3 regions of the Paraburkholderia edwinii genome follow, and region 1 is predicted to be linked to each of the others. Evidence: predicted binding sites of a transcription regulator. Region 1 holds the regulator's gene; each other region holds the start of a gene.

Region 1 (3,267 bases):
GTGAAAACTCAACACCAGCTTGTCCCCGGCCGCAAAATCCGGACGCCCGTGCACATGCCAGTAGTGATTCACCTGCGCCGCGAGCGCGGCGATATACGCGGGATGATCCGCATAGTGACGCACGGTGCGGATTTCGAGTTGATTGCGCATCCGCTTTAGCGCGCCGAACGCCGCGTCGAAAGCGGTGGCGGTGGTCGACGACGAGTATTGCGGATACATCGGCATCAGCAATACACGCTCGGCGCCCGCCAGCTTCAGCTGATTCAACATGGCCGGGATGTCAGGCGTGCCGTAGCGCATCGCGTAGTCGACGATCACCGTGTAGTCGTTCGCGTGCAATAACTGGCGCAGCGCTTCCACCTGCTTTTCGGTGTAGACCCTGAGCGGCGACCCTTCGGGCATCCATACCGCTGCATACTTCTTCGCCGAAGCGGGACTGCGAAACGGCAGGATCACCGTGCGAAGAATGATCTGCCATAGCGCCGCCGGAATTTCGACCACGCGCGGATCGGACAGAAACTGCGCGAGATAGCGCCGCACCGCGCCCGTCGTCGGTGCATCGGGCGTACCGAGGTTGATCAGCAGAACCGCGACGCGGTGTGCGACAGCAGACTGCAGTGGCCGCTCGAGATCAAAGCGCATAAATAACGGGCAGAGGCAAAGGGCTATGTGGCAAAGGTGAGCGCGCGTACGGCCGCTCGAGACCGTCTGAGATCGCTCCATGCGATCGAAGGCGGCAACGTTTCAGGTGAAGGCCATTATAGCGGCGCGGTTCGTGGCCGAAACCTGGCCATTCGGCAGATTGGCAAGCACCGCACAACGCAGCATCATGAAGGCAGGTATATGCATGGAAACGTGCGGCATACCGCACAGGGAGGCACCTACTGGCCGATTCACTGCTGGCTCACTGCCGATTCACTGCTGACTCAGCGTCAACGAAAGCAGGCGCGCCGTGATATCGACAATCGGAATCACGCGGTTATAAGCCATGCGTGTCGGTCCGATTACGCCGAGCGTGCCGACGATCGTACCGTTCACTTCGTACGGCGCCGTCACCACGCTCATTTCCTCAATCGGCACGAGATTCGACTCGCCGCCGATGAAAATCTGCACGCCTTGGGCGTGGCTCGATACGTCGAGCAATTGAAGGAGGCTGGTCTTTTGGTCGAACACATCGAACAGCTTGCGCAGCCGCGCCATGTCCGAGGAAAGGTCGGCCACTTCGAGCAGCTTGCGTTCACCCGAAATCAATACAGTTTCGCCGGTATCGGTTTCGTCGGTGCTCGCAGTAACCGCGGCATGCATCAGCGTCGTCATGTCGCCGCGCAGCTGGTCGATCTCTTCGCGCAACCGGCGGCGCACTTCGTCGAACGACAGGCCGGCGAAATGCGCATTGATGTAGTTCGACGCTTCGATGAGTTCGGCCGGCGAATAGTCGCGCTGCGTCGCCATCATCCGGTTCTGCACGTCGCCTTCGGGCGTCACGATGATGAGCAGAATGCGCTTGTCGGACAAACGCATGAATTCGATCTGCTTGAATACGTGGCTGCGACGCGGCGTCAGCACGACGCCGGCGAATTGGGAAAGGTTGGACAGCACGCTCGCCGCGGCCGCGACGATTTTTTGCGGCTCGCCCGTCTGCAGCGTGTCGGGCTGCAACGTCTTTTTGACGGCCCGTGTGACCGCCTCTTCGTCGGCGACCGATTCGACGGTCAGCATCGTGTCGACGAAAAGCCGGTAACCGCGCGGCGTCGGAATGCGTCCAGCCGACGTATGCGGGCTGATGACGAGACCGAGCTCCTCGAGGTCGGACATCACGTTGCGGATGGTGGCCGGGCTCAGTTCAAGCCCGGAGAACCGCGACAACGTGCGCGAGCCGACCGGCTGACCTTCGGCGATATACCGCTCGATCAGCGTTTTGAGGAGGGTTTGTGCGCGAGGATCTAACATGGCGAAAAATTTTAGCTCAATGACGACGCTGCCGCGAGCGTTAAGCGTACCTGCAGCGCGCGCCCCGCAATGCATTGCGCCACCGCGCCATGCGAAGCGCACCGCGCAGGTGCTCGCTCGCGCGCTTGCGAGGGCAAGCGCCAGCCGTTGTCATCAGCGCTTCACCATTCTAACGATAATCGGCTACATGCAAGCCAGCGGCGCTCACTCGCGCCGATGCCTGCCACGACCGCGCCTTCGGCCCGCCGCGCCCGTTCCTCCGGCGCGGGGCGACGGTTCTTTTCGGCCCGCAGCTATGGTGTAATGCCAGCATGCAAGTTACCAGCCAGTTCAAGACCGTTGCGCTCGTCGGGCGCCCGCAGACGCCCGGCATCGGCGAGCCGCTGACTCAACTCGCGTCCTGCATCGCCAGACGCGGGTTCGACGTCGTATTCGAAGCGCAGATCGCTCAGGAGATCGGCGTCACCGGCTATCCGGCGCTGCGGCCCGCGGAGATCGGCGCGCGCGCCGACGTCGCGGTCGTGCTCGGCGGCGACGGCACGATGCTCGGCATCGGCCGCCAGCTCGCGCCGTACAAGACACCGTTGATTGGCATCAACCACGGGCGCCTGGGCTTTATCACCGACATCCCGATCTCGGACATGCAGAAGATCGTCGTGCAGATGCTCGGCGGCAGTTTCGAGCGCGAGGAGCGTACGCTGCTCGAGGCACGCATCATGCGCGCGGGCGAGCCGCTCTACCATGCGCTCGCGTTCAACGACGTGGTCGTGAACCGCAGCGGCGTGTCGGGCATGGTGGAACTGCGCGTGTCGGTGGACGGTCGCTTCATGTACAACCAGCGCTCGGACGGGCTGATCGTCGCCACGCCGACCGGTTCGACCGCCTATGCGCTTTCGACGAACGGGCCGATCCTGCATCCGCAGCTCGACGGCATCGTGCTCGTGCCGATCGCGCCGCATGCGCTGTCGAACCGGCCGATCGTGCTTCCGGACCATTCGAATGTCAGCATCCAGATCGTGTCGGGCCGCGATGTCAATGTGAATTTCGACATGCAGTCGTTCACGTCGCTCGAACTGAACGACACGATCGAGGTGCGGCGCTCGCGCCATATGGTGCCGTTCCTGCATCCGGTCGGCTACAGCTACTACGCGACGCTGCGCAAGAAGCTGCACTGGAACGAATACCCGTCGCATGAGAGCGATGAAGAAGACAGCGACTGATCCCGTGAGTCTTCAGGACGATCCCGCACCATCCGGACCAGCCAGACCGCACGAATCGCCCGGATCGACGCGAACCTCACGAACCGCCGCACAATTC
Region 2 (3,267 bases), 2.3 Mb from region 1:
CGGGAACGCGCCTCTCAACGCGCCCCGAACATGTGCTTCGACTTGACGTCGAATTACATGTCCATGCCCATGCCGCCCATGCCGCCGGGCATACCGCCAGGCATCGGAGCGTCTTCCTTCGGCAGTTCGCACACGGCTGCGTCCGTGGTCAACAGCAGGCCAGCGACCGAAGCTGCGTTTTGCAGCGCCGTGCGCGTCACCTTCGTCGGGTCCACCACGCCGGCTTCGACCATGTCGACATACTCGCCGGTCGCTGCGTTGTAGCCGTAGTTGCCCTTGCCGCCGGCAACCGCTGCCACCACGACGCTCGCTTCTTCGCCGCCGTTCGTGACGATCTGGCGCAGCGGCTCTTCCATCGCGCGCAGCACGATCTTGATACCTGCGTCCTGATCGGCGTTGTCGCCCTTCACGCCCGAGATAGCCGCGCGAGCGCGGATCAGCGCAACGCCGCCGCCGGCCACGATGCCTTCTTCAACGGCTGCGCGCGTAGCGTGCAGTGCGTCTTCGACACGTGCCTTCTTTTCCTTCATTTCGACTTCGGTCGCAGCGCCAACCTTGATCACTGCCACGCCGCCGGCCAGCTTGGCCACGCGCTCCTGCAGCTTTTCACGATCGTAGTCCGACGTCGCTTCTTCGATCTGTGCGCGCACTTGCTTCACGCGCCCTTCGATGCTGCCAGCTTCGCCAGCGCCGTCGATGATCGTCGTGTTTTCCTTGCCCACTTCGATGCGCTTCGCCTGGCCCAGTTCGGCCAGCGTAGCCTTCTCGAGCGACAGACCCGTTTCTTCAGCGATGACCTGGCCACCGGTCAGGATCGCGATGTCTTCGAGCATTGCCTTGCGACGGTCGCCGAAGCCCGGCGCCTTGACGGCAACGGTCTTCAGAATGCCGCGGATGTTGTTGACGACGAGCGTAGCGAGCGCTTCGCCTTCGACATCTTCAGCGATGATCAGCAGCGGGCGGCCAGCCTTTGCGACTTGCTCGAGTACCGGCAGCAGATCGCGGATGTTCGAGACTTTCTTGTCGTGCAGCAGAACGAACGGGTTGTCCAGAACGGCGACTTGCTTGTCCGGGTTGTTGATGAAGTACGGCGACAGGTAGCCGCGGTCGAACTGCATACCTTCGACGACGTCGAGTTCGTCTTGCAGCGACTTGCCGTCTTCGACGGTAATCACGCCTTCCTTGCCGACCTTGTCCATTGCTTCAGCGATACGATCGCCGATCGACGAATCGCTGTTCGCCGAGATCGCGCCGACTTGCGCGATTTCCTTGTTCGTCGTGCACGGCTTGCTGATCTTGCGCAGTTCTTCGATTGCGGCCGTGACAGCTTTGTCGATACCACGCTTCAGATCCATCGGGTTCATGCCCGACGCGACGTACTTCATGCCTTCGCGAACGATCGACTGTGCGAGCACGGTAGCCGTGGTGGTACCGTCGCCGGCGTTGTCGCTGGTCTTGGAAGCGACTTCCTTGACCATTTGCGCGCCCATGTTCTGGAGCTTGTCTTTCAGTTCGATTTCCTTCGCGACCGAGACACCGTCCTTGGTGACGGTCGGGCCGCCGAAGCTGCGCTCGAGCACGACGTTGCGGCCCTTCGGACCCAGCGTGACCTTCACTGCGTTGGCGAGAATGTTCACGCCTTCGACCATCTTCGAGCGGGCGGAATCGCCGAATACGACGTCTTTAGCTGCCATCTTCTAACTCCTTGAATGCTTTTGAATGAACTGGGGACGTTGAACTTACTTGTTCACCACAGCCATGATGTCTTCTTCGCGCATCACCAGCAGTTCCTGACCATCGACCTTGACGGTCTGGCCAGCGTACTTGCCGAACAAGACGCGGTCGCCGACCTTCACATCGAGCTGGATCAGGCTGCCCTTGTCGTCACGCTTGCCCGGGCCGACGGCCAGAATTTCGCCTTGATCCGGCTTTTCCGCTGCGGCGTCGGGGATCACGATGCCCGAAGCAGTCTTGGTTTCCTGGTCAAGACGCTTGACGATCACGCGATCATGCAAAGGACGAAGGTTCATACATACTCCTCTCTTGGTTGAGACTGAAGAACGCTGAGGACAAACCCGGCCGGAGAGCCCGGCCGGAGAAATTGTTAGCACTCGGGTGCGACGAGTGCTAATTATATGGAGGGGCAGTGACAAATTCAAGAAGCGACATGACGCTTAATCAGCCCCGGCGCGACGCTCATGGCGAGATTCACCTGGCTTTGAACCTGGGCGCTCATTTTTAACTCGAGCAGTCTCGAATTCCTATCAACGCTCAAAATTTCTGACGAAACAACGACATAGCAGGCTCAAACTGAGGTGCACGGCCCCGCTGACGAGGCACGGCTCTGCTCATTCGCAAGGCCATGTCAAAGTCGCGATGTGCAATGATCGCCCCCTCCCAGGGAAAACCCGCACTCCAATTGTGCGCGTCGACTTCGTCGCGAGGCGCTGTACTTCGGGGATGGCAAACCATCGAGGTAGCTCATTTGCCTACGTCGGAACGGGCATCCGAGAGCAATTTTTGCGCGAAATCCGTAATTGCCTGCAAGTATTCCGAAGGCGAAGGCAGACGCGTTAAATCATGCGCCGTAGCGCGCGACTCTGACGCCCGCATATGGCCACCACCTGATTAGGAAGACCGTGCAGAGTTTCGTCCGCAAGTGGGAGGCGAATTGGCATACCTGAATTCTTTAATCCGCCAGATCGTATCCGGCCGACACGAGAAGAGTCCCGTATTGTGCGTTGAAGTTCTTCGTCACACCAGACGTAAAGTAATTTCGCCAGTCTCCGGCGATTCCTTTGCGCTCGTGAGAATCACGATTTTCCTCTCCGGGCTTTCGTCCACCAGTCGCATTCTCGAAGCGATTATCGTGAACAATTTCTCGCAGCCGTTCTGTGCCTATAGACAGCCCACATTGCTGGATGAACACTTGCTCGAGAATTTCGAAGTCGTTCTGAAGCAGATCTTCATAGCGAACGATATTTTCCCCGGACTTCACCCACGACTCCTGGATTCGCGCGGATGACGGAAGCCATTCTTCCATCAACATCAACAGACCGCTTCCGATGTCGCTTGCTTCCAGTCGCTCACGCCATTCCGCAAGGCTCTTGTCAATTACTGCATGACTGTATCGAATGCTAAAGTAGGCGGAAACTAAAGTGTCCCTTAGGTCCCGGATGACAACGAATTTCTTCGAACCGGTGGGAAGGGGTACTGATTCAAATTGCTCTTTGGTCACGTAAACCGTCGGGTAGATAGCGCCAGCGA
Region 3 (3,267 bases), 1.2 Mb from region 1:
CGCCGGTGAAATCGCGACGGCCTCCGGGCGGCGCATCGAAATCACGTCGTGCGAGACCGTGCGTGCGACCGGTGGCCGTGTCGCTGTCTTCGTCGGCTGCCGGGTCGGCGAGGACACGCTGCGGCACGGTGCTGCCATCGCCGCCGACGAGGCGACGGCAGTCATCGACGCGGTGGTCAGCGGCATCAACCGCTCTACCGCATGGCTGTCGCCCGAGCCGATCAGGGTTGCGGCCTGACGTCGCCTGATGGCGAGCAAGGCTCAGAAGAAGCAAGGGGAAGTCGGAAGAAGGGAGAACGAGGCTAGGAGGCGAGCTAAAAGGCGGGCTGAAAAGCGTGACGCGGGCAGTTCTGATCGGATTGCTCGCGTGAACGGTTGGCTCAAAAGGCACGACCGGAACTGCAGTGACACCGTGAGCAAAGAAGTCGGCAATCGCAACGGGCAGACCAGCCCGTCGTCACTCGAGCGCGCAGCGCGTCGCCTGCCAGGCAATCAACCGCCACTGCCCTTCTTCCTGCGCCTGAATCGCGGTGTAAGCAATTGGAAAGAGTAACGCGCCGTTGTTCGCTTCCATCTCGATCAGCGCGCGCCCCGTGACCACACAGGTCTCGCGCCCCACCGGCAGCACATCCTGCGACTGGATCTCGATCTGGCGATAGCGGCGGCGGCCCGCGGTGATCGCGTCGATGAACTGCTGCTTGGTCTCGCGTTTGCCGTTCGTATGGACGTAGATCACGCTGTCCGACAGCAACGCGTCGAGCTGCGGCCCATTGCCGTCGACCATCGCACGAAAGCGTTCGCGTTCGAGCCCGCGAATCGCCTCGATCACTTTAGCGGCCATCGCATTCGCCCCTTCACCGACGGAGCCGAAAGCGGCCGCGGTCGTCAGAAGTTGTACTGCACGTAGATTTGCTGGAAATTTATACCAGGATTGGGCTCTTTGATACTGGCGTTGGACAGGTGCTGAAAGCGATAACCGACCTGATAGTGCTGTTTCTCACCCAGTCCGAAGCCGACGCCCACCATATCGGCGAACTGGAACGCGGAGCTCATCGTGAAGTTGGTCGATTGTCGCGCATGGGTCAGCACTCGTACGCCGATACCCGCTTCGAGGTACGGCCGGATCCAGCCACTGCCCTTGATGAACCGCACCACCGGCGTGACGCCGAATTCGCCGATGTTCCTGTTCACGTTACCTTCGCCAGTGTTCCACCAGGCTGCATGCGCCTCGCCGACCAGCGAGAAATGCCAGTCGCCCATTTGCCACCAGGTCAGATTCGGGTCCCACACAAAGCCGAGATCGACCTTGCTCGTGTGACGGTCCGCCCAACCGCCCGCTACCTGAACACCGAACTCATCAGCCGCCGCGACCCCGGAAAGACCGAGAAAAGTTGCCGCGCAAACACTTTTTAGTACCAGATCACGCCAAAACTCTTTGTTTTCGTTCATCTTGCGCCCTGAATTTGGCAGGTTGAACCTTAAGGTGAGTTGAGTGCAAAGCGACTATTTTTGAGACAGCAGCACGTATCGTTCCGTGAAAAATGCCGCCATCGCCGCCACGGGCTTCTGCGTTTTGCATAAGGATCATGCGCCCTAAATGTCCACAACCGCAGTGCGGATGAATCCTAACCTGCTAGGGAGAATCTCGCAGGCAAGGTACAATGCTATTGAAATTTAGGTTTCGATAGGAAAAAGGGGAACTTGGATGACCCTAGAGCCTCTAAGTGTTAGCACTCGGTAGACTTGAGTGCTAACATCCCATGGTGGCGCCGCTTAAAACGGCGTTTTGTCTGATCCAAAGGAATACGCTACGTGAGTAACGCAATGACCCTTCCGAATACTCTCAGCCCGTTGTCGGCTAAGGCCGGCTCGGCAGGTGCACTGACGCTCGCGCATGCTTCGCTTCTGCCCGGGCAGCTGGGCAACATCGACGCCTACATCCAGGCCGTGAACCGGATTCCGATGCTGACGCCGGCAGAAGAGCGGCAATTCGCGACGGAATTCCGTGAGCAGAACAATCTCGAGTCCGCCCGGCGGCTGGTTTTGTCGCACCTGCGGCTCGTGGTGTCGATCGCACGCAACTACCTCGGCTACGGCCTGCCGCACGCGGATCTGATCCAGGAAGGCAACATTGGCCTGATGAAGGCGGTAAAACGCTTCGATCCCGAGCAGAACGTACGTCTCGTGTCGTACGCCATGCACTGGATCAAGGCCGAGATCCACGAATACATCCTGCGCAACTGGCGCATGGTGAAGGTCGCCACGACGAAGGCGCAGCGCAAGCTGTTCTTCAACCTGCGCAGCCACAAGCAGGGTTTGCAGTCGTTCACGCCGGACGAAATCGAAGGGCTCGCGAAAGAGCTGAATGTGAAGCGCGAGGAAGTCGCCGAGATGGAAACGCGCTTGTCGGGCGGCGATATCGCGCTGGAAGGCCAGATCGAGGACGGCGAGGAGTCGTTCGCGCCGATCGCCTACCTCGCGGATGCACATAGCGAGCCGACCGCCGTGCTGGCCCAACGCCAGCGCGACAAGCTGCATAGTGACGGCATCGCCTCCGCGCTGGAGTCGCTCGACGCGCGCAGCCGCCGGATTATCGAGGCGCGCTGGCTGCACGTGGAAGACGACGGCTCGGGCGGTTCGACGCTGCACGAACTGGCAGACGAATTCGGCGTGTCGGCGGAACGTATTCGCCAGATCGAAGCAAGTGCGATGAAGAAGATGCGCAGTGCACTCGCTGATTACGCATAACAACGCGTAACCACGCATCACGCATGAGTGCCGGGCACTGTCCCGGCACTGAAACACACGCACCAACGGAGGTTTTCCCGAACTTTCGTTAGCAACACTCAAAAAGCCCTGCCATCGAAAAGATCGGTAGGGCTTTTTTGTCTCCGCTCGCATCGCATCCACGATTTCAAGACGGCCGGCGTCGCGTTTCCTTGACCTGGCGCAACGCGGATCGCAATACTTGTATCGTCAGGATGCCTTCGCGACCTCATGCCGCACCGCGCACCACGCGCCGCGGCGAACGCGCTCCTAGAATCGTTATGCATCCGGCAAACGCTACGCTCTGCGAAGCGTGAGCTGCCGGATGACGTCGTTGTCAACTGATCATGACCATAACGCAGAATCTCAGGAACCCCCTGCGCGCCGCATCGTGGACGTGGACGCGCATCGCAGGCTGGGCACGCGGCCCGACCTTCGCACGCGACATCACGATCGTGCTCGCGATCAAGTTTGCGTTGCTGTTCGCGCTCAAGTTTGCAT

Evidence for each region. Region 1 encodes HrcA, which represses chaperone genes, less so after heat shock. Its sites were predicted from a motif close to TTAGCACTCNNNNNNNNNGAGTGCTAA; they were not measured.
Region 2: the regulator HrcA is predicted to act here: its motif matches at 2,105-2,131, upstream of groES (co-chaperone GroES).
Region 3: the regulator HrcA is predicted to act here: its motif matches at 1,728-1,754, upstream of rpoH (RNA polymerase sigma factor RpoH).

Annotation. Positions count from the first base shown of each region.
Region 1 is NZ_CP080095.1:1,082,670-1,085,936, reverse strand. It holds gene hemH (ferrochelatase) at 1-642, opposite strand, end outside; gene hrcA (heat-inducible transcriptional repressor HrcA) at 916-1,950, opposite strand; gene KZJ38_RS04760 (NAD kinase) at 2,262-3,170, shown strand.
Region 2 is NZ_CP080095.1:3,702,316-3,705,582, forward strand. It holds gene groL (chaperonin GroEL) at 54-1,694, opposite strand; gene groES (co-chaperone GroES) at 1,740-2,030, opposite strand; gene KZJ38_RS16365 (sulfotransferase domain-containing protein) at 2,690-3,267, opposite strand, start outside.
Region 3 is NZ_CP080095.1:4,775,458-4,778,724, forward strand. It holds gene leuA (2-isopropylmalate synthase) at 1-238, shown strand, start outside; gene KZJ38_RS21200 (nuclear transport factor 2 family protein) at 458-841, opposite strand; gene KZJ38_RS21205 (acyloxyacyl hydrolase) at 886-1,449, opposite strand; gene rpoH (RNA polymerase sigma factor RpoH) at 1,813-2,748, shown strand; gene cydP (cytochrome oxidase putative small subunit CydP) at 3,114-3,267, shown strand, end outside.